2 regions of the Marinobacter sp. L-80 genome follow, and region 1 is predicted to be linked to the other one. Evidence: riboswitches for the same ligand, from Rfam matches in the RefSeq annotation. Region 1 holds a riboswitch; the other holds the start of a gene.
The links. Region 1 has a riboswitch for cobalamin ahead of AC13E3_RS03615 (ribonucleoside-diphosphate reductase subunit alpha). Riboswitches for the same ligand answer to the same signal wherever they lie in the genome.
Positions count from the first base shown of each region.

Region 2: it holds a riboswitch for cobalamin, as region 1 does, so the genes downstream of both, AC13E3_RS11445 (TonB-dependent receptor plug domain-containing protein) here and AC13E3_RS03615 (ribonucleoside-diphosphate reductase subunit alpha) in region 1, are expected to answer to the same signal.

Region 1 is NZ_JBSXOI010000044.1:15,532-27,365, reverse strand. It holds gene AC13E3_RS03615 (ribonucleoside-diphosphate reductase subunit alpha) at 1-2,506, opposite strand, end outside; cobalamin riboswitch at 2,635-2,813, opposite strand; gene AC13E3_RS03610 (DUF3047 domain-containing protein) at 2,966-3,697, shown strand; gene AC13E3_RS03605 (substrate-binding periplasmic protein) at 3,711-4,547, opposite strand; gene nhaB (sodium/proton antiporter NhaB) at 4,639-6,144, opposite strand; gene AC13E3_RS03595 (TonB-dependent siderophore receptor) at 6,485-8,638, opposite strand; gene AC13E3_RS03590 (helix-turn-helix transcriptional regulator) at 8,745-9,704, opposite strand; gene AC13E3_RS03585 (hypothetical protein) at 9,761-10,231, opposite strand; gene AC13E3_RS03580 (hypothetical protein) at 10,633-11,496, opposite strand; gene AC13E3_RS03575 (hypothetical protein) at 11,596-11,834, opposite strand, start outside.
Region 2 is NZ_JBSXOI010000067.1:109,260-121,093, reverse strand. It holds gene AC13E3_RS11450 (cobalamin-binding protein) at 1-536, opposite strand, end outside; gene AC13E3_RS11445 (TonB-dependent receptor plug domain-containing protein) at 567-2,405, opposite strand; cobalamin riboswitch at 2,541-2,763, opposite strand; gene AC13E3_RS11440 (putative nucleotidyltransferase substrate binding domain-containing protein) at 2,886-4,760, shown strand; gene AC13E3_RS11435 (3'-5' exonuclease) at 4,753-5,481, shown strand; gene msrB (peptide-methionine (R)-S-oxide reductase MsrB) at 5,483-6,706, opposite strand; gene AC13E3_RS11425 (sensor histidine kinase) at 6,786-8,285, opposite strand; gene AC13E3_RS11420 (response regulator transcription factor) at 8,288-8,989, opposite strand; gene AC13E3_RS11415 (QsdR family transcriptional regulator) at 9,150-9,731, shown strand; gene AC13E3_RS11410 (aldehyde dehydrogenase family protein) at 9,894-11,309, opposite strand; gene AC13E3_RS11405 (zinc-binding dehydrogenase) at 11,320-11,834, opposite strand, start outside.

The DNA of each region.
Region 1 (11,834 bases):
TTTCGAAGGCGGTGGCGTATCGCGCTTTCAGATCATTCGGGATGCGGTCGATCTGCTGAACGCTGCCGTCGAAGTATTTGAGGTCGTTCACCATCACGTTGTCCCAAAGGCCTTCGGCCTTGAGATCCCGGACCAGGGAGGGATTCACCACCGTGAACTCGCCGGAGAGGTTCGATTTCACGAAGAGGTTCTGGTACGCCGGCTCGATGGACTGGGACACACCCACGATGTTGGAAATCGTCGCCGTCGGGGCAATGGCCATCACGTTGCTGTTGCGCATGCCGTTTCTCGTGATCAGTTCGCGTATCGGCGACCAGTCCAGCCGGGCGTTGGTGTTTACAGAGAGGTCCCCTTCCCGGCGGTTCTCTTTGAGCAGGTTGATGGAGTCGATGGGCAGGATACCCTGCTGCCAGAGTGAACCCTCATAGCTCTCATAGGCACCTCGCTCACCCGCCAGCGAAGCTGAGGCGCGGATGGCGAAGTAGCTGAGTTGCTCCATGGCAACGTCAGCGAACTCAACCGCTTCCGGGCTGGAATACGGCAGGCCCAGTTGATAGAGCGCGTCCTGGAATCCCATGAGGCCGAGGCCAACCGGGCGATGCCTAAGGTTGGAATTGCGGGCCTGGGGCACGGCGTAGTAGTTGATGTCGATAACGTTATCGAGCATGCGCACGGCGGTGTTCACCGTTTGTTCCAGACGCCGCACGTCCAGCTCGCCGTTGGCGATATGAGCCGTCAGGTTCACGGAACCCAGGTTGCACACGGCAATCTCGTCGGCACTGGTGTTCAGGGTGATTTCGGTGCACAGGTTGGAGCTGTGCACCACGCCCTGGTGCTGCTGGGGGGAACGCAGGTTGCACGGGTCCTTGAAGGTGATCCAGGGGTGGCCGGTTTCGAACAGAACGGTGAGCATCTTGCGCCAGAGTTGCTTGGCCGGGATTTTCTTGAACAGCTTGATTTTGCCCTGCTCTGCCAGGGCTTCGTAATGCTCGTAGCGTTCACGGAAGGCGTTGCCGTACAGGTCGTGCAGATCCGGCGCATCGCTGGGGGAGAACAGGGTCCAGTCACGGTCTTCGCGCATGCGCTCGATCAGCAGATCGGGCACCCAGTTGGCCGTATTCATGTCGTGGGTTCGGCGGCGTTCGTCGCCGGTATTCTTGCGCAGTTCCAGGAACTCCTCGATGTCCAGGTGCCAGCTTTCCAGGTAGGCGCACACCGCACCTTTACGTTTGCCGCCCTGGTTGACCGCCACGGCGGTGTCGTTGACTACTTTCAGGAAGGGCACCACGCCCTGGCTCTGGCCGTTGGTTCCTTTGATGTGGGAGCCCAGCGCACGGACTGGCGTCCAGTCGTTACCCAGACCGCCAGCCCATTTCGACAGCATGGCGTTATCACGGATGGCGCCGTAGATGTCTTCAAGATCGTCGCCCACCGTCGTCAGGTAACAGGAGGACAGCTGAGAATGGCGGGTACCGCTGTTGAACAGCGTGGGTGTGGACGCCATGTAGTCAAACGACGACAGCAGATTGTAGAACTCGATGGCCCGGGCATTCGGGTCATCTTCGCGCAGGGCCAGGCCCATGGCAACGCGCATGAAAAATACCTGGGGCAATTCCAGGCGGGCCTTGTTCCAGTGCAGGAAGTAACGGTCGTACAGGGTTTGCAGACCCAGGAAGCCGAACTGCAGATCCCGTTCCGGCTGAAGGGCGGCACCCAGGCGCTCCAGATCAAAGGCGGCCAGAGCGTCATCCAGCAATTCGTACCGGATTCCCGCTTCGACAAAGGCGCTCAGTGCCTGTGGATAAATCTCAGCCAATGGCAGACTGATGGGCAGGCCCAACGCGGCGGCATTCTCCAGACGCAGCTGTTCCAGCAGTAGACGAGCGGTGACCGCGCTGTAGTCCGGCTCCCGCTCAATCCGGCTGCGGGCCGTCATGATCAGGGCCGACAGCACGTCTTCCTCGGCGATGCCGTCGTAGAGGTTGGTCAGGGCATCGTCCACCAGGGAATCACCGTCGATGCCCTCCAGCCCTGTGGCGGCCTTTTCCACCTGCAGTTTCATCAGGCCCAGATCCAGCGGAGCAATCTCGCCACTGGTCTTTTTCACCGTCAGATGGGGGTGCGCCTCAACCGGCGCATGGCGGGCGCGCTCGCGGGCATGCTCTTCCCGATACAGGACGTAGGCGCGGGCCACCTTCTGTTCTTCGGCCCGCATCAGGGCCAGTTCCACCTGATCCTGGATGTCTTCGATATGCACCTTGCCACCGGCCTTCAGGCGACGGCTAATCGCCTGGATGACCTGGTCGGTCACCCGGTGTACCGCGTCATTGATACGCGCGGAACCGGCGGCGGTGTCGCCCTCAACAGCGAGGAACGCTTTGGTTACGGCGATGCTGATCTTCGAGGGGTCGAAGCCCACAAGCGTGCCGTTGCGCTTGATGACCTGAAGGGATTCGGTGTCCGTGTGCGAGGTTGGCCGGGGTTCGGCCAGGGCTGAGGCAGACATGCAGTGTTCTCCTGAATACGCGTTGAGTTCCTTTCACCATCGCGTACGCAGGGGCACACCTCGCCATGGGAATGGCTGGGCATAACCGGTCTGCTCACCCTGGGTCGCGAAGGTGCAGTCAGGAGCTTTGAAGCTCCGTATCCCTGGCAGGTCTTCGGACTCAGGGGCGTGAATCGTTCGATTCGGCCTCGTGTGGCGACTTCCCGGCTTTCGCCAGTGTCTTGATGCCACGCTTGTTCCCCAATACCGCTGCGCGTCAGTTCCGGAGTCTCACCGGATTCCCGATACCAGAATGGCTGAGATGATCACACGTTGACCGAGTTGGTTACGCGCTGATCACTACATCTGGTATTTGACCAAGGATAGAAACACTATATACAGGTCCACTTTTCAGGACAAGGCACTTTCCGGTAAAAGATCTGTCTGCAACGGAAACACCCTGACAAGAGGAGAGGCACTATGGAGAAGGTCGGATACAAAAGAATCTGGGGCCCGCTCCTCATTTCCATGCTGCTGTCTGCACCGGTCAGTTCGCAAGAGAGTACATTGACACCCTTCTCCCAGATGCAGTCCCTGAACGATGGCTGGGAACCCCTGGAATTCCCCAAGATAGATCAGCTCAGCCGCTATGAACTGACAACCGAATACGGTCAGCAGGTCGTGCGGGCGACCACGGACGGCGGTGCGTCGGGACTGATCGCACGGGTCAGGCTGGAGCCAACCGATTCGCTGATTCTGCAATGGTGCTGGAAGGTCTCGAATGTCTTCGAAAACGGGGATGCCCGGGAAAAGTCCGGGGACGATTACCCGGCCAGAATCTATGTGGCGTTCGAGTTCCAGCCCGAGAAGGCGGGGTTTTTCGAGCGCGCCAAACGCAAGACCGTCGAGGTGTTATTCGGTGAGTCCCTGCCGGGCAATGCCCTCAACTACATCTGGGCCAATACTCTCCCGAAGGGCGAGATTGTGCCCAACCCGTACACCGAGAAAACCATGATGATTGCCGTGAATTCCGGATCAGAACAGGTCGGCGAATGGGTCACGGTGGAGCGGGATATCATGGCCGATTATCGGGAAGCGTTTGGCGAGGAACCGCCACCGGTCGTGGGCATTGCCATCATGTCGGATTCGGACAACACCGGTGAAAAGGCCACGGCCTGGTATGGGGACATCCTTCTGAACCCGGATTCCTGAGCCCTGAACACTACTAACGGTATTGCTCGGGAAATCCGGGGATCACAAAGCTTTCTCCAAGGTTTCGTATCGGCGGCACTTCACCCTTTTCAGCCAGACGGATGTAGGCATCATTGAACTCTTCCCGCAGGATCGCTGCCCGGGGATTGGCCAGCGAGAACAGCCAGGTCAGATTCCTCAAACGGATCGCCGATTCACGGATTTTCTCGTCTTTGGGCATGGTCAGGGTTTCCACGACCGGATCCCGATGCCCAAACAGGTAATGGCCTCGGCCAAGCTTGAGCATTTCCAGAGCAGCCCGATAGTTTGGAGCCTGGGTGACGTCAATCGAACCTTCCGCCTCCAGCCAGTACAAGAGCCCTCCATAGGTGTACCCGCCTATCGTGATGACGGTCTTGCCCTGCAGTTGATCAAAATGTGTAAGTGGTTCGGTTCCCTCCAGATACCAGGCACTGAGCTGGGTCGCGAGGGGAGTGACCCAGGTCTCAAGAACTTCACCGTTAAGGGCAGGAACGTTGGCCGAACCTGGCCAAACGTCAATTCTACCGTTGCGCAGATACAGGTATACCCGGCTGATGGGCAAGAAGAGAAATTCCGGCTCGTAACCCGCTTCCACAGCGATCTTCCGGGTAAGCTCTATAAAGCTGCCAGCAGGGCGGCCATCGCTGGCCTGATAGGTAATGGGGGGAAACTCCACATAGGCAATGCGCAGAGTCTTGTTTACGGATTCCGACGCGCCAAGGGAGGCGGACGTAAATAATAAACCTACCAGCAATATCCAAAGCCGGACAACGGTCAAATGCATGGCTTCAGAGAGTCGGGAAGAATGGACCGGGCAGTTTCTGGGCATGGAATCCGTATTGTTCGGGTCTGTTTAGCCAAAGATTAACAGACCCGGAAAGATCTGCACTGACACCGCCCGCAAAAATCCGAACATAATGTCAAATATGGTTGATAACCATGTACAGACCAACACCGCCCATTACCAGCATGTAGGGAAACGCCATCACCACCATCTTGCCGTAGGACAGCCGAACCAGCGGCGCTATGGCAGACGTCAGCAGGAACAGGAAAGCCGCCTGGCCATTGGGAGTCGCAACGCTGGGAAGGTTGGTACCTGTGTTGATGGCAACTGCCAACTTCTGGAAATGCTCGTAGCTGATGGCCCCTGCATCCAGAGCCTGTTTGACTTCGCTGATATAAACAGTCGCTACGAAGACGTTATCGCTGATCATTGAGAGCACGCCGTTGGCAATGAAGAACATGCCAGGCTGCCGGGCTTCCGGAAGCGACAGCACGTAATCAATAATCGGCTTGAACAGGTGCTGTTCGTGGATCACCGCAACCACCGCGAAAAACACCACCAGCAGCGAGGTAAACGGCAGGGATTCCTGGAAGGCCTTGCCAATTTGATGCTCGTCGGTAACGCCGGTAAAGGAGGTAATCAGGATGATGACCAGCAGGCCAATCAGGCCGACCTCGGCGAGATGGAAAGCGAGGCCCACCACCAGGATCGCGGCGGCAAAGGCTTGTACCCAGAGAGCCGCCTGATCAGCCTTGGTCCGCTTGGTCCGCTCGTTCTCCGCAAATTCTTCCAGCACCTGACGCACAGGCTTGGGCAAACGCCCGCCGTAGCCAAACCAACGCAGCTTCTCCAGGGCCCAGCAGGTAAATAAACCAGCCGCCAATACCGGCAAACTCACTGGCGCCATGTGCAGGAAGAAACCGGCAAAGTCCCAACCCACGACTTTGGCAATCAACAGATTCTGGGGCTCACCTACCATGGTGGCAACGCCGCCCAACGCGGTACCGATAGCACCATGCATCAAAAGGCTGCGCAAGAACGCCCGGAAATTTTCCAGATCTTCACGGTGCAGCTCGATTACTTCGTCATCGCTGCCCGCGTTGTGGTCCTTGTGCTGGTAGCCCTTGCCGGAGGCCACCTTGTGGTAAACCGCGTAAAACCCGACCGCCACGCTAATAATAACCGCGGTAACCGTCAGTGCATCGAGGAAGGCCGAAAGCAGTGCTGCTGCGCTACAGAACAGCAACGATAACGCCGACTTGGAACGCACACCCACCAGAATCTGGGTGAACGTCACCAGCAGCAGTTCCTTCATGAAGTAGATGCCCGCCACCATGAACATCAGCAGCAGGATCACCGGGAAGTTGGTTAGCACTTCCAGATACACTGCATCCGGCGTGGTCAGGCCAATCAGCAATGCCTCTACCGCCAGCAGGCCACCCGGCAGAAGCGGGTAACATTTCAGGGCCATGGCAAGAGTAAAAATAAACTCTGCGATCAGAAGCCAGCCGGCCGTTCCGGGCCCCAGGGTCCACATGACAATCGGGTTGGCGACAAGAAACAGCAGGATCACCTGCTTGTACCAGACGGGCGCCTTGCCAAGGAAGTTGTGGGTAAAGCCGGAGATAACGGTATTGGGCATTACGGAAATCTTCTGAGAAAACGGGTTATTGGTATTGTGTGCCAGCAGGCCCGCATCTTCCTTGATATTTGCGTACCGGGGTATGGGCCAAAGGTACAAAATGAAGACCGATTTTGGTCTTACTAACAAGCAAATGGGGAATGGGCGCTGATCAACACAGATATCTTCGTAGTATTACTTGATCAACAAAGATGTAGCGCGCGTATTTTAACCGATTTGCGTGGCTGTGAGGTCGCTTTGTGAAAAAAATACACAAATGTTCTGGGGGAAGGACACTGATAGGGTCTGTTGAGAAAATGGGTCGGAGCCGGCGCGTCCCTGCGCCGGGAGGATAATGCAATCAGAACCGGTAAGTAACGGAACCGGTCACTTCACGACGGGTGCCATACGTACCGGAGCTGTCGAAAGCCGTTGCTACATACTGTTCGTCCAGCAGGTTCTGGGCATGCAGCCCCAGCGACACCTGGCCAATGTCGTAGGTAATCGCAGCATCCACCAGGGTGACATCCGGTACTTCCAGGGCAGAATTATCCGCATTGAACGCCGCGCCAAAACTCTCGCCGATGTAACGCACGCCGGCACCCAGCCCCAGGCCATGCAGCATGCCGCCCCGGAAGCTGTATTTTCCCCACAAGGCCGCTTCATGTTCCGGTGTGTATTCCAGCGGCTCGCCTTCTTCCACGGGGTTGCTGGCTTTGGTGATCTCGGCGTCGGTATAGCTATAGCTGGCGATCACATCCAGCGCATGGAACAGACGGGTGCGCGCTTCCATCTCAAGGCCCTGTGAGTTGGCCTCGCCCTTCTGCTCATTGGCGAAGGTCGATGGGTTGGTGGTCAGGTAGTCTTCCCGGGTCAGGTCGAACCAGGCCAGTGTCACCAGCGTGTCCGTATTGGGCTGGTACTTTACGCCCACCTCATATTGGTGTGCGGTTTCGGGCTCGAACGGGTTGCCGGCCGCATCGGTACCTGTGGTGGGGAGAAACGACTCCATGTAGCTCACATAAGGGGCAAAGCCATTCGCGAACTGGTAACTGGCACCGGCACGACCAGTGAAGGCCTCGTCTTCCCGGCTAGCTGTGGCGCCGGTGAGATTATTGAGTGTCTCGGAACGGGCCACGTCATACCGGCCGCCAAGGGAAACCGTCCAACGGTCTACCCGGATCTGATCCTGAAGGTAAATGCCGGTCTGTTTGAGTTGTCCGTCCTCGTCTTTAAACAACGGGGCATCAGGGACAGGCGCCCCATAGACAGGATCATAGATGTCCAGGTTACTGGCGGCCCCAAAGAACTGCCGGGATGACACATCGATATCCTGATGGTCCAGGCCGACCAATACCGTGTGCTCTGCCGCGCCCGCCTGAGCGGTCAACTGCAGCTGGTTATCCATGACCAGTCCGTCAATGCGACCGAAACTGTCAAAGCGCGACCGGGTAATGGTTCTCTGATCCGCCAGCAAACCGGTGGTGTAGATGGTCTGGTCGTCAACATCGTTACGGTAGTCCCGGACATTCTGACGCAGAACTATCTGGTCATTGATGCGGTGCTCAAACTCGTAACCAATGGCACTCTCGCGACGCTCATAGGCATCGTACCCTGGCTCGCCGGTAAACCGGTTGTCAGGAATCGGGCCATTCGGATTTGGCTCCAACGTGCCCTGCAACGGGTAACGTTGAGATGGCTGGGTATCGTCGTACTGCCAGTGCGCCAATACCGTCAGTCGGGTGGCGTCCGTGGGCTGCCAGGTCAGGCTGGGGGCCAGGTACTTTCGGTCGTCGTTGACAAAATCCACCTGGGTTTCGCTGTCGCGAACCAGGCCCACCAGGCGAACCGCGAGGGTATCACTGTCGTTCACCGCCCCACTGATATCAAAATGGCCCTGGACCAGATCGTTGGTACCAGCCTCAACGCGCACTTCTCGACGGGTGTCGAAAGTAGGACGTTTGGACACATAGTTCACCAACCCACCCGGGCCCGCTTGTCCGTACAGAACGGAAGAAGGCCCCTTGAGCACATCAATGCGCTCGGCGCCATAGGGCTCCAGGCTGTAACCGGCGGCAAAGCCGGGGTTCGCCAGTTTCAGGTTGTCACGAAACAAGCCACTGGTGGCCACATCGAAGCCGCGTATTCTCAGAAACGTGGTGCGCGGCTCGAAACCAAAGGTCTCGCCTCGGGCGCCGGCTGTATAACGCAGAACTTCGCCCAGGTTGGCCGCGTTCTGGTCCTCGATCTGATCCGCTGTGACTGTGGAAATGGACTGGGGCGTTTCAACCACGTTGGTGGTTGTTTTCGTGCCGGTAACGGTCGCCTCTGCGGTGTAGCCATCACTCGGTGCGGTGCCGCTCGGTTCGGCGGCATCTGCCGATACTTCAATGGCATCCAGCTCGGTAATATTCGCTTCCTGCGCGTACAGTATCGGGCTTGCCAGAACCCCGGCTATGGCCAAGGCCAGGCCGGACGGGAGTAAGTACTGGCGATTATCACGTAACGAATTCATTGATCAGCTCCAAACAACGCGCTTTACAAGTTTAAGTGTAATGCGAATTATTGTCGTTTAGATCCGAGCTTTGGTATTCCAGAAGCCAAAAAACCTATGCGCAATGCTATTTCTTGTGATTGGCCGCCCGTTGTCGGGGAGAAAAGCCGAACTCTCGGCGAAACGCCGTCGAAAAATTGGTCGCGTGGGTGTAACCCACCCTGTTCGCGCTCTGTTCAACACTGAAGCCTTGCTCCAGATAATGCTTTGCCAACCGAAGTCGGCATTTTCTGAGATAGTCGAACACCGGCACGCCGTACATCGCCCGGAATTTCACTCGCAAGCCGCTTGGGCTCATGGCAGCCATCTGTGCGAGGTCCTTTAGGGTGTGGTCATGGTCCGGGGTGAACTCCAGATGCTGCCTTACGAGCTCAAGTCGCTGACGTTGCTGGACCGGAACCACCGGAGCATCCGGGGATTCATGCTCGTCGCCTGCCAGACCCAATCCGGCAAGCTGCAGCGCGAGGCCCTCCAAAACCAGGCTTTTCTGGGCGACGGTCATCGTGAGGCGTGCATGGGTCCGCAGCAACTCCTCGAACGGGTGGGGCACACTCCATTGACGCAGGGGAACCCTGGGAAGAATGGTCAGGTCTTGTAAGCTGGAGGAGACGTGGTCCAATGTTGCGCCGCGTGGGTCGAAAGCGAGTGCCACAATTTGCAGATGCTCTTGCTCAGGCTGGTGCGCCCGTAACGGATAGTCCGGGTGCAGCTGCATGCTGACAGCATTACCCGATGACAGAACGTGTTCGACCGACCCGAGGGTAAGCTCAACGGTGCCATCCAGAACGACCAGCACAAGCAACGGCGCATGACCAGAAGAGACTGATTCATACGCCTGGAGCACCTGAAGCGAAGAAAACGTAAACCGAAAACCCGAAGCCAGGCTGTACTCGGCAATCTCACCCCGGGCAACGATACGGTCATCACTTCCGGTGTCGCCCTGGATGGCCGGAAACCGAAATTCTATGTCGTAAAGCTGCCCGAAACGTTCGAAATCTGCCTGACTGAATGTGTGCAACCTGCCCACTCCACGCCTATCCAACCTGGTCTGCTAACTGTGCCTGTGTTTGTCCGGTTACGAGGTCAATGGAGCGTCCGTACCATAGTTGCCCGTTTCGGTGGAACGAAAGGTAAGGAGGGCCAGTTCAGGTAGTCAGCAAAAAAGTCTGCGTGCCGTGAAGGATCTATAAGCACAGAAACGCAGTCGTGGATATCACAGCAACCGTCGATGGGGGCGGCATGGTCCGGGTGCTGAAGGCTCTCCAGTGCCCGGAGAATCACCGCGTCCATACCGGCCCGCTCACCGCGATCGGAAAGGGCCCGGGAGACCAGTATGGCTGAGAGAGTCAGTTCGATGTGCATGCAGGATTCATCCCGCGGCCCGTGCAGGCAAGCAAGATCGAAGGCGCTGCCAGCCAGCGAGATAACATCCCGCCACTGCCCCTGCTCACTGCAGTCGTGGGCATTCTCCATCCAGAACAGCCAGAGGTCTTTGCGTTCTTCCAGCGGCAGGTCCGCGAACTGTTGGCGGTGATTGGGACACAGGAATTCCATCACGTTCTCCTTGTTTATTCACGATAATGATAATAATTATCATTATCGTGAAATACAAGAAAACGTTTATTCTGTGATCGAGTGTGGGATCATAATAAAGTTGGTAACAAACCACCTCTCTAAGCCCCACTTTACCCTACCAAGGATCAGTTAGAAAAAAATAAAGTTGGTAACTTTTCAGGCGTTCGCCGAAAAAGCCGGGTCCATCCATCATAATAAAGTTGGTAACTAATTTCAGGTAGTCTGGCAGTAGAAGAGGCAGGCTTAAAAAAGTCGTTTTAGTTGCCCAGTGGCCTGGGTCCTACCCCGTTACTTTCCTTATCGCATAGCCCCGCCAGCATGAGCAGCCTTGTAATGAAGCAGAAGCTGCAACGTAAAGTTCGTCGCAGTGCCAGACCTTGCTAAGCATTTGATACTTGAATCACGTCTTCGAATATCATTGGGAATCTCTCAAGAACTTCAGGCAAGTGATCGGTAAAGAAAAAACGCTTTCTGAAAAATTCAAAATCATCCTCTGGGTTAGCAAACTGCTCTTTAACTTTAGCGCGAGCGTGTTTTATTCCTCGGGCTTTAATTTCTGGGTTCTGAAGAACTCGGCTAACCAAAAATTCTATCCGTTCTCGCTTGCCTTTACCTCTACAGAATTTCCAGTAGTAACTTCGGAAACTAGCCTCGAATAAAGCACGAGCGCCAATAAATCTGAATCTTGGTTCATTGTCACCGATGTTTTTATTCAACGCTTCCATCGCCATATCGCCATCCTTAGCATCAAATAAAACGGCGTAAAAATCACGAAAGCGCCTCTCTAGATCACCTGCTTTTACATCATCCTGCGCGCCAATGACGCCAAAAAATGGTGCGCCATCCATTTGAGTGGCAGTGCCAATAAGATTTGCCCCATCACATGCTCCTATTACAACTAGCGTATTGAGCCGACTTGCAAAATTTATTTTGATGAGTTCATTTCTAAATCGATTCCAAGGCAAATGATTGCCATCGGCAAGCATTAAGCCTTCCTCATCTCCATGACACTCTATATGGATTATTGGAACGATATTTTCTTTCGGTATTCTTTGGGAAATTTTCCGAAGACAGTTAATGAAGGCGTCGGAATCCTCAACCGAAATAAGCTCACCAGATAGGTTCTCGCTGTAAGAATCGAGATGCATTAACCGATCCTCAAAAAGCCGTGTCCCAGTCTTGAGCTCTTCCTCAGCCAGAGACTCAATGACGATCACTTTGTTCAAAAGGCCTGTGACTTTCATATTTGTCCTGATTATTTGCCGATCAAGGAAACCGGTGCCGGCGCAAAGCGGAGGAAATCCAGCGTCCGATTGAACGACTGGTTTTGCTAAGTTTCGGCTCTATTTCAGCCAAGCCCCGACACTTGTTTTCACCTCGAAGAAGGTATCAATTTTGGTTCGATCCTCTTCAGTCAAATTTCCTATTAACCTGGCCATAAAAGCTGAGCCCAAACCTTCAGTTGCTGTTTGCACCAGCGGATGCAGTTTTCGAGAGACCTCGAAAATGAAATTCTTTTCAAATGCGATATTTCGACCACCGGAGTTTTTTAAGGAGCCAACCTTCTGCGCGTCGGCCAAGG
Region 2 (11,834 bases), on a different contig from region 1:
AACACCTTAACCGGTCTGGCATCGGCATACTGAGCTTTAAGTTTGACTATTTCTGCACGAAACGCTTCGGCCCGCTCATTGCCGAGATCCGGTGAACCCGTCAGCAACGCCAGATCCGATACCGCCGCGGCAATGTCGTCAAACGTTCGCGGGGCTAGCCAGAATACGGAAATACCAAGGTCAGACAGCCGTTCCAATTGGCTGCGGGAATTGCCATCCACCCAGGCCACCACCAGGTCCGGTGCCAGCGAAACAATGGCTTCCAGGTCCAGGCGATTGCTGTCGCCCACCTGCGGTAAGTTCTCCGCCTCTGGCGGGTAGTCGCTCCAGGCACTCACCGCAACGACCTTTTCGCCGGCACCGGCGGAGAACAACAGCTCAGTGGCACCCGGTGACAAAGAAACAATACGCTGCGCTGGCTCGGCCAGGCATACCTTCTGGTTCAGTGCATCGCGTACGCAGGGTCCCTGGGCCTGCGCCAACGAGGGCGCAAGCAGAGACAGTACACACAGTGCAGCGAGCCATAGGTGCCTCATAGAGGGCGGGAGCCTCTCAGATCAATGAATTTACTGTTGGAAATCATAGCGCACCGAGGCCATGAAGGTTCGTCCGGCGGCCAGATAATCAAAGGGCGCGAAGGTCGCACTGTCATATCCGATGCTGGTGGCATACCGACGATCCAGCATGTTATCGACCTTGAATGAGGCCGACCAGCCAGGCTGGAAATTCCAGGCCGCTCTCAGGTCTACCGTGCCATAGCCCGGCAGCAGACTGGTATTTGCCGCATCGTTATAGCGGTCACTCTCGGCAATAAAGCTGGCGCCCACCGACCACTGGGAGAACAGGCGATCAATATCCAGACGCACGTTTTTTTCCGCGCGGCGTGGTAAACGGGCGCCGGTATCGCGATTCTCGGTATCCGCGTAGGTTACTGCTGCCGCCAGATTCCAGTCAGCCGTCTCGATACCGGAAGAAACCTCAACGCCACGGATTCTGGCCGTCTCGACGTTTTCCATGGTGCCCTCAAAGGTCACCGGGTCCGACACGTAGGTAATCAGGTCTTTCACGTCGTTCTGATAAAGCGCAATGTCCCAGTACCACCGGTCATATCGCCCGGAGAAACCGGCTTCGACCATCTGCCCCTCTTCCGCATCGAGGTCAGGATTACCGGTGTAGAACGGCACCGTCAGGTAAAGGTCATTAAAGGTGGGTGCCCGGAACGATGTCGCATAGCTGAGGCGAAAGCGATGGGCGCGGTCCAGCTGGTGACCGAAGGCCACACCGCCAGTCTCCTCTTTGCCATAGGCCTCGTTGTCATCCAGACGCAGACTGAGCATCAGATCGGTGGCATCAAAGTTCAAACGGCCCTGACCGAAAACCGCGCTGTTGGTCCGGCTGTCTTCTGTGAAATTGCTGGTGCCATCCACTTCGTCAAGCATGACCTCCGTACCCAGAACCAGCTCATGAACACCGGCCGTCAGGGTGTTTTCCCAGCGCGCGGAGCGAGACAGGGTGTCGAACGTGCTGGGATTGGCTCCGAAGGTATCCTGTTCGTCGCGAGCTTCCGAGAACTGGATACGTGTACGCCAGTAGTCACTGGCAACCGCTTCCAGATGCAGCCCCATGGCACGAATCAGGAAATCGGTATCACCGCCTTCAAACTCGGTATTACCTTCAGACTGGAAAACCGTCAGTCCTGCGCCGCCGCCCTGGTCAAAACTGTGGCTCAGTTTGGCCAGGCCACCAGCGTTCCGGAATCCTTTGTCCTCGCCGCCAGCACGCAGGTTCGTGCCATCGGTATCCGAATAAACGCCACCGGCCAGGAACGACGAACGGCCTTCCCGGCCAGCCAGCCCGGCCGTTGCCTCACGGGTTTCATGGGAACCGCCTTTCAGCTCGCCCCAACCCTGGCGCCCGGCCTCCGGTTCCAGGGTGAACGCCTGGATGACACCACCCACCGCATCGGCACCGTAGAGGGAACTCTTCGCACCTCGCACCAGCTCAACCCGTTCCATCAATTCGGGAGGCAAAAACTGCCAGGGTGGGATACCCGCAGAGGCCGAGCGCAGGCGGATACCATCGAGAAGCAGCACGGTACCTGAGCTGCCAGCGCCACGCAGGAATACGCTGGTAGTCTTGCCGTAACTGCCGTCCGACACCACGTTGATCCCCGGCTGGGCGCGCAGCAGGTCGCGGAATTCCGCGGGCTGTTGCCGATCAATATCCTCCTTCTCGATGACCGTAACCGAAGACAGGCTCTCCCCAACGGTCTTCGGCCCCAGTGTCGCGGTAACCACGATGGGATCCAGGGCATCGGATTCAGGGGCAGACTGGGCCGAAACGGCCAGAGGCAGGGCGGCCATGGCAACGCCGGCCAGTAAAACAGGGCTTTGAATTCTGAACATGAAACTTGCTCCGCACTCCGCGCGCACCCGCACGGGAATCTGGGTTTTGTTGCGGAACAGGGAATGGGGGCAGGCGGTAGACTGGTGTCAGGAATGCGGAACCGGCATATCACCCACCCAGGTTGCCCACCGCAACATCGGGTGTTTTTCCAGGCCGGTCTCCGGGCTGGCAGGCGGAACTCTGGGTTCCCGGGCAATCACCTTCCCATGTCTTGGCGACACAGTGGCGCACAGATTGCCGTTGTCCTGCTTACCGTTGCGGGGGCAGCATCGGACTTGCACTGGCGTGACCAGGCTCACCGATTTCCCGTTTCACCCGTCGCGCTTTGCGACGGGCACCTGAAAAAAGTGTGGCAAGGCTAGCAACACCGGGGTAAGCGGTCAATGAAATCCATCAAAGGTCGACATGGTCGCAGGCCTCTGCCACTGCTATATTCCATGACTGACAATCATTTTTTCTTCGCCAAAACAGGGAGTTTTATGCAGGCCGAGCTGGTCGACATCCGCAATCACATGGCTCAATACTCGCCGTTTGACGAGATGACCGAGGAGCTGCTCGACAGGGTGGTGGGCGGTATTGAGGTAGTCTACTTCAAGGCCGGCAGCCAGATCCTGGAATTCGGCGAGCCCAGTAACTGGCTTTATTACGTGCGCAGTGGCGCGGTAGAAATCTATCGGCGTTCGGGCGAGCTGTATAACCGCATCAGCGAAGGCGAAATATTCGGCCAGTTTGGCCTCCTGATGAACCGGAAAGTGCGATTTCCGGCAAAAGCCCTGGAAGACACACTGGTCTACAAGATTCCGGGAGAAATCTTCCAGTACCTGTGGGAAAATGAGGACAACTTCGCCGATTTCGTCGAGATTGAAGACCGCAGTCGCCTGCGCTCTGCCGTTTCCCGTCGGGAAAAGTCCAACCAACTGATGACATCCAAGGTTACCCGGTTGATTGCCCGGGAGCCGGTATCAGCGCCCCACACCGTTCGCCTGCAGGAAGCGGCGCGGATCATGACCGAAAACGGCGTCTCCGCACTGCTGCTGATGGACGAGGAAGGTGAAAAGCCCCTGCTCAAGGGCATCATTACCGACCGGGACCTGCGCACCCGGGCCCTTAGCGAAGCCCTGGCCTCGGAAACTCCGATCAGCGAGATCATGTCGGAGGATCTGATCACCATCCGCTCGAACATGTTCATATTCGAGGCCATGCTCACCATGCTGCACAACAATGTGCACCATCTTCCGGTGATGGATCGGGATGAGGTTCGCGGGGTGATTGCGCTGTCTGACATCGTAAAGTACGAGAGTCAGAGCAGCCTATACCTGGTCAGCAACATCTACCATCAGCAGGATGTAAAAGGGCTGAAGAAGATCAGCCTGGATGTGCGGGACAGCTTTGTTCGCATGGTGAACGAAGATGCCAACTCCCACATGATTGGCAGTGCCATGGCCGGCATCGGGCGCAGCTTTACACAACGTCTGCTGGCGCTGGGCGAGGAGAAACTCGGCCCCCCACCCGTGCCCTACTGCTTTATGGCCCTCGGCTCCATGGCGCGGGACGAGCAGCTGGTGGTCACGGACCAGGATAGCGCCATGATCCTGGACGACAGCTTTGTGCCGGAAGAACACGACGAATACTTCCTGGCGCTGGCGAAATTTGTCAGCGATGGCCTTGCGGAGTGCGGCTATACCTACTGCACCGGCGACATCATGGCCACCAACCAGAAATGGCGGCAGCCACTGCGCGTCTGGAAGGACTACTTCACCGACTGGATTGATAATCCGAAAGCCGAGGCTCTGTTAAACAGCAATATTTTCTTTGATCTGGATGGCATCTACGGCGAGACCGACTTTGCCGAACAGCTCAAGACACTGGTGGCGGACAAAGCCAGCAACAGCCAGCGGTTCCTGGCAATGCTGGCGCGCAACGCCCTGAACCGCACGCCGCCGATCGGCTTTTTCCGGACTTTCGTGCTGGAAGAGGATGGCAAGCACCAGAAGACCTTCAACCTGAAACGTCGCGGAACAGCGCCCCTGTCGGATCTGATCCGGGTTCATGCCCTGGCCTGCGGCTCCCGTGCACAGAACTCGTTCGAACGACTGAAAGCCATTGGCAACACCAAGCTCCTGCTGGACGACGATCTGGGCAACCTGAGGGATGCGCTTGAGTTTATCTCCATCGTTCGTATCCGACACCAGGCCCTGGCAATCGAGGCTGACCGGCAGCCGGACAACAACGTACGGCCCGAAGACCTTTCACCGTTTGAGCGCAGCCATCTCAAGGATGCGTTCCAGGTAGTCAGCGGTGCCCAGAAGTTCCTGAAATTCCGGTATCACGCCGGGGTGGCCCGTAATGTCTAGTGAGGAGCAGGCCGAGAATTCTGTTACACGCCTGCCATGGCCCGAGCAATTCAAGGCCCTGGCGGAGCAGAGCAAGTCCCCGATTCTTAAAGCCTATTACGAGAGTGGGTGTGTGTCGCCGGAGACGCCCTTATCCGAGGTGCCCTTTGTCGCGCTCGATTTCGAGACCACCGGGTTGGACGCCAATCAACATTCGATTGTCAGTATCGGTCTGGTGCCGTTTACGCTCGACGGCATCCAGCTGGGCAAAGCCCGCCACTGGATCGTGCGGCCCAAGCTCCCGCTACACCAGACCTCGATTACTATCCACGGCATTACCCACAGTGATATCGACCAGGCCCCGGATTTGAACGATATCCTGAAGGATCTGTTTGCCAGCCTGAATGGGCGTATCCCCGTGGTTCACTACCGCAACATCGAGAGATCGTTCTTCGACGTTGCCCTGCAATGGCGCTTGGGGGAAGGAATCCGGTTTCCGTTGATCGATACCATGGCCATTGAGGCTCACCTGCACCCGGACCGAAACCCGTCACGCTGGCAACAACTGCTGGGGAAGAAGCCCGTGTCGATTCGCTTGGCTGATAGCCGGCTGCGTTATGGGCTGCCTCACTATGCCGCCCACAACGCCCTGATTGATGCGGTTGCCACGGCTGAACTCCTGCAGGCCCAGGTGTTGCACCATTTCAGCCGGGACACCCGGGTGGCGGATTTGTGGTTGTGAGTCAGGCGTCGCTCTCTGGTCTGACGTCATCAACCCATTTGCCATAACCGGCCTCTTCCATCTTCTCCAGCGGGATAAAGTCCATAGACGCGGAGTTCATGCAGTAGCGTAGTCCGGTTGGCGCAGGGCCATCGTTGAAGACATGGCCAAGGTGGGAATCCGCGTGGCTGCTGCGGATTTCCGTACGGGTCATGAAGAACGAGTTGTCCTCACGTTCCACCACCGCGTCTGGTGTGATCGGCCGGGTAAAGCTGGGCCAGCCGGTACCGGATTTGTACTTGTCCCGTGAAGAAAACAGCGGCTCGCCGGAGACAATATCCACGTAGAGTCCTGGCTTCTTGTTGTCCCAGTATTTGTTGTTAAACGCCGGCTCGGTGCCGTCTTCCTGGGTCACCTCGTACTGCATATCCGTCAGGCGCTGCTTCAGGACATCCTGAGCCGGCTTTTCAAAGCTTGCCGGATCGAAGCCAACGCCCATCTGGCCGGGCTCTGTGCTGGCGCTTTCATCGCCCACCAGATCGTCACTGGCGTCCACTGTGGCATTCTCCTGGAACCGGGTGTAATCGAGCTCGTAATCTTCGCCATACACCTTCTCGATAAACTGATAGCGTCCAGAGTTGAAGGTGTAGAAGTTGTAGCGCACCGGGTTTTTGTCGTAATAATCCTGGTGGTATTCCTCCGCCGGGTAAAATTTCTCAAACGGCACGATTTCGATCACCACGGGTTTCTCGTAAACTCCGGATGCCTCCAATTCTGCAACGGCCGCCTCGGCCAGGCGCTTCTGCTCAGCGTTATGGTAGAAAATAGCAGGACGATACTGCTGGCCGCGGTCCACAAACTGACCCTGATTATCGGTCGGGTCCATCATCCGCCAGAGCGCCTGCAACAAGCCCTCGTATGTCATTTCGTTGGGGTCGTAATAGACCTGTACCGCTTCGGTATGGCCAGTCTGCCCCGAGGCAACCTGCTTGTAGGAGGGGCTTGCCTCTTTCCCACCAGAATAGCCCGAGACTACTTCCACCACGCCCGGCACCCGCTTTTCGTACCCGGCCTCAACACACCAGAAACAACCGCCAGCAAAGGTCGCCACGGCCAGACCCGGTTGATCCGGTGCGTATTTGCTCATCTGCGACTCCGACTTTTCGGCAACCGCGTAGGTGGTGAACAGACCAACTGCAGAGACAAATGCCACTGCGGAAAACAGACCCATGATCTTGCGTTTCATCAGATATCTCCTTCACGTGATTCCATACCTACAGCGTAGGGCGGTGGATTCACGAAAACGTTCACCAGGTATTACGAATTCATAACGCTGTGGATTTTTCGCCGCCCGCGACCGAGCTGTCGCGGGCCAGGGGCAGCCAGACACTGAAAACGGCGCCATCGGCATTGCGTACCGAGAGTTTTCCCTGCTGCAGCGTCACCATTCGCTGGGCAATCGCGAGCCCCAGACCGGCATGGCCCGTCCTGGACGCACCTGCGGCCTGATAAAAGGGTTCGAAGACGTGCTCCAGGTGCTCATCATCGATACCGGGGCCAGCGTCGGCGACGGTAATTTGCGCACCCCCGGCCTGTTCGACAACGCCCAGTGTGATCTCCGTATCTTTCGGCGAATGGCTGAGGGCGTTGCTGATCAGGTTATCCAATACCCGCTCGGTCATGGCGATATCCGCCAGCACCTGGACCGGAGCGACGGAAACAATCGACAGGGCAACGCCTGCGCGCTCCGCCTCGGGTTGGTGCTTCTGCACCACGTCATGCAGCAGTTCGGCAACCACAAACGGTTCCGTCTTCGGCTGTTTCTCCCGGGCATCCAGTGCGGCAAGTTCAAACAGTTCCTCCACAAGACGACCAAGCCGGTGGCTTTCGGTCAGGGCCACATCCAGGAAACGTGCCCGCTCCTCGGCGGCGAGCGTGTCCTGTTTCATGCGCAATGCTTCGATATAACCCTGGATGGATGCCAGTGGCGTTCTAAGGTCATGGGAGACCTGGGCAACCAGCTGCCGGCGCTGGGCATCCTTGTGTTTCAGAAGGTCCAGCTGGGCAACAATTCGCTGGGCCATCTGATCGAACCGGGCGGCCAGGTAATCAATGTCATCGCCTTTGCCCGCCACCGCGGCGGCGCGCTCCGGAGACATGCCGCGCTCGAAGGATTCCACCCGCTCGGTCAGCCGCGACAGCCGACGCGTCAGCAACCGGAAGAACACCAGCCCGGCCAGCAAGCCGACGAACAGGCTCACCGCCAGCGCGCCCGCGCCTAACTGGAGGAGCCGGTTACTGTGCACCATGCTCTCGGCCAGGTCGTACTCCTCGCCGCGCAGAACCACGTACAGATAACCCGTTGGATCCGCAGCCGAAGGCACCGGCGTTACCGAGAAGACCTTCCGCCGGTCATGACTGCGCGGATCATCGCCGGGCAGTGGGTAAGCGCCCGGGTTTTCAAGCAGCGTGCGTACCGGTTCCAGGGATACCCGGTTGCGCTTGATCTTGTTCGGGTCGGCGGAGTAGGAAAGGATATTACCTTCGGTATCCAGCAGGTAGATTTCGATACTGGGGTTGATGGTCATGTACAGCTCGAAGAGCTGCTTCAGGGCATCGCGGTTGAGCTTGCCATCGGTTACCAGGTTGCGGTCAGACACCAGGTTACGGGCGAGGTCGCGGTTCAGCTGCTGGTTGACCGCAGCCGAGTATTCCCTCACCGAAGCCAGACTCAGAAAGGTAAAGAGCCCACCCACCACGAGCAGCAGCAGGAACAGACCGATCGCCAGCCGGGCATAAAGGGTGCGGAAGACAGACAGGGCCATCGCTAATCCATGAACCGATAGCCAACACCCCAGACCGTCTGGACGTATCGTGGGTCGGCGGGATCGGCTTCAATCTTGTTGCGCAGGCGGTTGATGTGGGTGTTCACGGTATGCTCGTAGCCCTCATGGTTGTAACCCCACACAGAATCGAGCAATTGCGCCCGGCTGAACACCCGGCCCCGATGGGAGGCAAAGTGCCAGAGCAGGTCGAACTCGCGGGCGGTCAGGTCCACTTCCCGATCATCCACAAACACTCGCCGGCGAACCGGATCAATCCGAAGCCCGTCCACCTCAATCTCATCAGCCTGACCGCCGGCAGGCGCTGCCTGAGAGAGTGCGTCTACCCGTCGGAAAAGCGCTTTGACGCGCGCTGCCAGCTCCGCCACGCTGAACGGCTTCGTCAGGTAATCGTCCGCGCCCATCTCCAGGCCCAGGACCCGATCCAGCTCTGTGCTCTTTGCCGTCAACATCAGAACCGGCACATAGCCCGGGCAGGCACGAATCTCGCGGCACACCGCCAAACCATCCAGGCCAGGCAACATCAGATCCAGAATAACCAGATCGACGCCGCCCTCACGGAACCTTTCCAGGCCGGTGTCCCCCCGGTCCACGAGCACGGGCTTCATTCCCAGATCTGAAACCTGCATACGGACCAGCTCACCGATGCCGGGGTTGTCTTCAATAATCAGTACCGTTCGCGTCATGGTGATGGGCTTCGCTGAATTTGCCGGAGGCTTTCGATGCTTTCATGGCAGAGTGTAGGCGGAAAAGTTCACAAAACCATCACAAGCCGTCAGAACCGCGCGCATAGCCGGCTCCGGGTTTAGCCGTTAAAATGAATCCAAATTCGGGCATGAGGTTTCAGTGGCAGACAAAACCGTAACCAGGGCAACACCGGCCGAGGCGTTCAAGCGAGCACGTCGCATGTGGCTCAAGGGTGAGCGCATTCACTTGGCGCCGCTGGCTGATGAGCTCGGAATTGGCCGCGCCACCCTGTTTCGCTGGGTCGGCAACAAGGATCTGCTGATCGGCGAGATTCTCTGGTCCCTGTACGAACCCCTTTGGCGACAGGCCATGGCCGAAACGCCCGGCACTGGCGTGGACTACATTGTCGGCGTGTACCGCCGCACCAACTCCGCGATCCTGCACTTCGAGCCGCTGCGGCGATTCATCAACCAGGACCCGGAATATGCCCTGAAGATCCTCACCTCGTCCCAGTCGATCCTGCACACTCGCACGGTCGAAACCAACACGCGGATGCTGAAAGACCAGGTAGCGGCCGGGCATATCAAGCCACCAATGAACATCTTCAGCCTGTCTTACTTCATGATTAGACTGGCAGAGTCCTGCCTTTACAGCGACATCATCGCCGGACGCGAACCCAGGGAAGCAGAATTGGAGGATGCCTGTACGGCCGTGCGGATTTTGCTTGGGGGGAAGGCCTAGGGCTTACAGGCTTTGGGGGCTGGCCCCGAGGCGAGGGTGTCTTTTCTGCCGGGAAAAACAACTCGCTTCGCTCAGACATTTTTTCCCGGCAGAAAAGACACCCCCACCCCGTGGCCGATCTAACTCTCAGGGCCACCGATCGGCAGCCCAGCCTATCGGCATTTACAGCTGCAAAGACCGGATTTCCAAAAACTCCTCCAGTCCCCACTTGCCAAATTCGCGGCCGATACCGGAATGGCCGAAGCCGCCAAACGGTGCCATCGGGTTGAACGCACCACCGTTCACGAATACCTGACCAGTGCGCAGCTTGCTGGCAATTTTCTTGGCCTTGGCGTCGTCGCCGGACCAGACTGCACCGGATAGCCCGTACTGGGTGCCGTTGGCGATTTTCACCGCTTCGGCTTCGTCGTTGTATGGGATCACGCACAGCACCGGCCCGAAAATTTCCTCCTGGGCGATGCGGCTGTCCGGTTTTACGTTGCCGAAGACGGTCGCCTTGACGAAGTAACCTTTCTCGCATCCCTCGGGCGCTTCCGGCCCACCGGCGATGAGCTTGGCGCCTTCCTGGATACCCAGTTTGATGTAGTCGATCACCTTGTCACGCTGCTGGGCAGACGACAGCGGGCCCAACCGTGTGGTTTCTTCCAGCGGGTTACCCGGGGTCATTTTAGCCACGGCAGCGGCGGCCAGTTCACAGGCCTCGTCGTGCTTGTCGGCCGGAACCAACATGCGGGTGAGCGCGGTGCAGGTCTGGCCGGAGTTCAGCAGGCAGTTGTTGATGGTACCTTTAACAGCAGCCGCCAGGTCGGCGTCCGGGAGGATCACGGAGGCGGATTTGCCGCCCATCTCCAGGGCGAAGCGTTTGAAGTCATCGGCTGCGGCGTGGGCAATCAGGTTGCCGGTGCGGGTGGAGCCGGTGAAGGACACCATGCGCACATCCGGATGCTTGATCAGGGTATCACCCACGGTATGACCATAGCCGCACACCATGTTGAACACGCCCTTGGGCAGGTCGGTGCCATCGAGGATCTCGGCAAGGATAAACGCCGTCTGGGGAGCGATCTCCGAAGGCTTGAGCACCACGGTGCAACCGGCCGCAATCGCAGGAACGATTTTCAGGATCACCTGGTGCAGCGGGTAGTTCCAGGGGGTAATGCAACCAACCACACCGACCGGCGCATATTGCACCTCGGAGTTGCCCGACTGTTCGGTGAACGGGAAGTCGGGCAGCAGCTTCAGGTAACTCTTGGTCACCGCAGCCGGCATACCAGCCTGGATCGGCGTGGCCAGTTTGATGGGCATGCCCACTTCCCGGCAGACGGTCTCGGCGATTTCCGGCGCGCGCTCTTTCAGGCCCGCGTGCAGCTGTTCCAGCACCTTGATCCGTTCTTCCAGGGTGCTTTCCGACCAGCTTTCAAACGCCGCATCGGCGGCGGCAATGGCCTGTTCCATCTCATCCGCGCCGGCGGCGGGAACGCGGGCAATCACGTCACCGGTGCCAGCTTCGTGAACGTCGATCATGTCACCGGCCCAGCTAACCCATTGGCCGTTGATGTAGTTCCTGTTCAGCTCGTTCATGCTTCCCCCTTCATTCAAATACGATAACGCCTCGAGCGTTCTTGCCTGCCACCATATCATCGAACGCCTGTGCGGCTTCTTCTATGGGGTAGGTCCGGGTAACCAGTTCATCCAGCTTGAGTTTACGAGCCTTGTAAAGACCCAGGATCCTGGGAAAATCGTGCTGCGGCCTTGCCGAACCCAGCCAGCTGCCTTTCAAGGTTCGCTCGTCCGCCGGCAGGGTGAGGGTGGTCAGCGAAGTCTTGTCCTTCGGATCTGCCACACCCACGACCACGGCGGTACCGCCACGGCCCAGACTCTTGTAGGCCTGTTCCACCACCGGCCCGGCACCGACGCATTCGAAGGCGTAGTCAACGCCGCCGGTCATTTTCTTCACAGCCTTGGCGGCGTCCTCCACCTCGTTAATATTCACGGTGTGGGTGGCACCAAACTCTTTCGCCATCGCCAGCTTGGCGGGGTTGCTGTCCACCGCCACGATCATCTCGGCGCCGGCGGTCACACAGCCCTGGATGGCGTTGAGGCCAA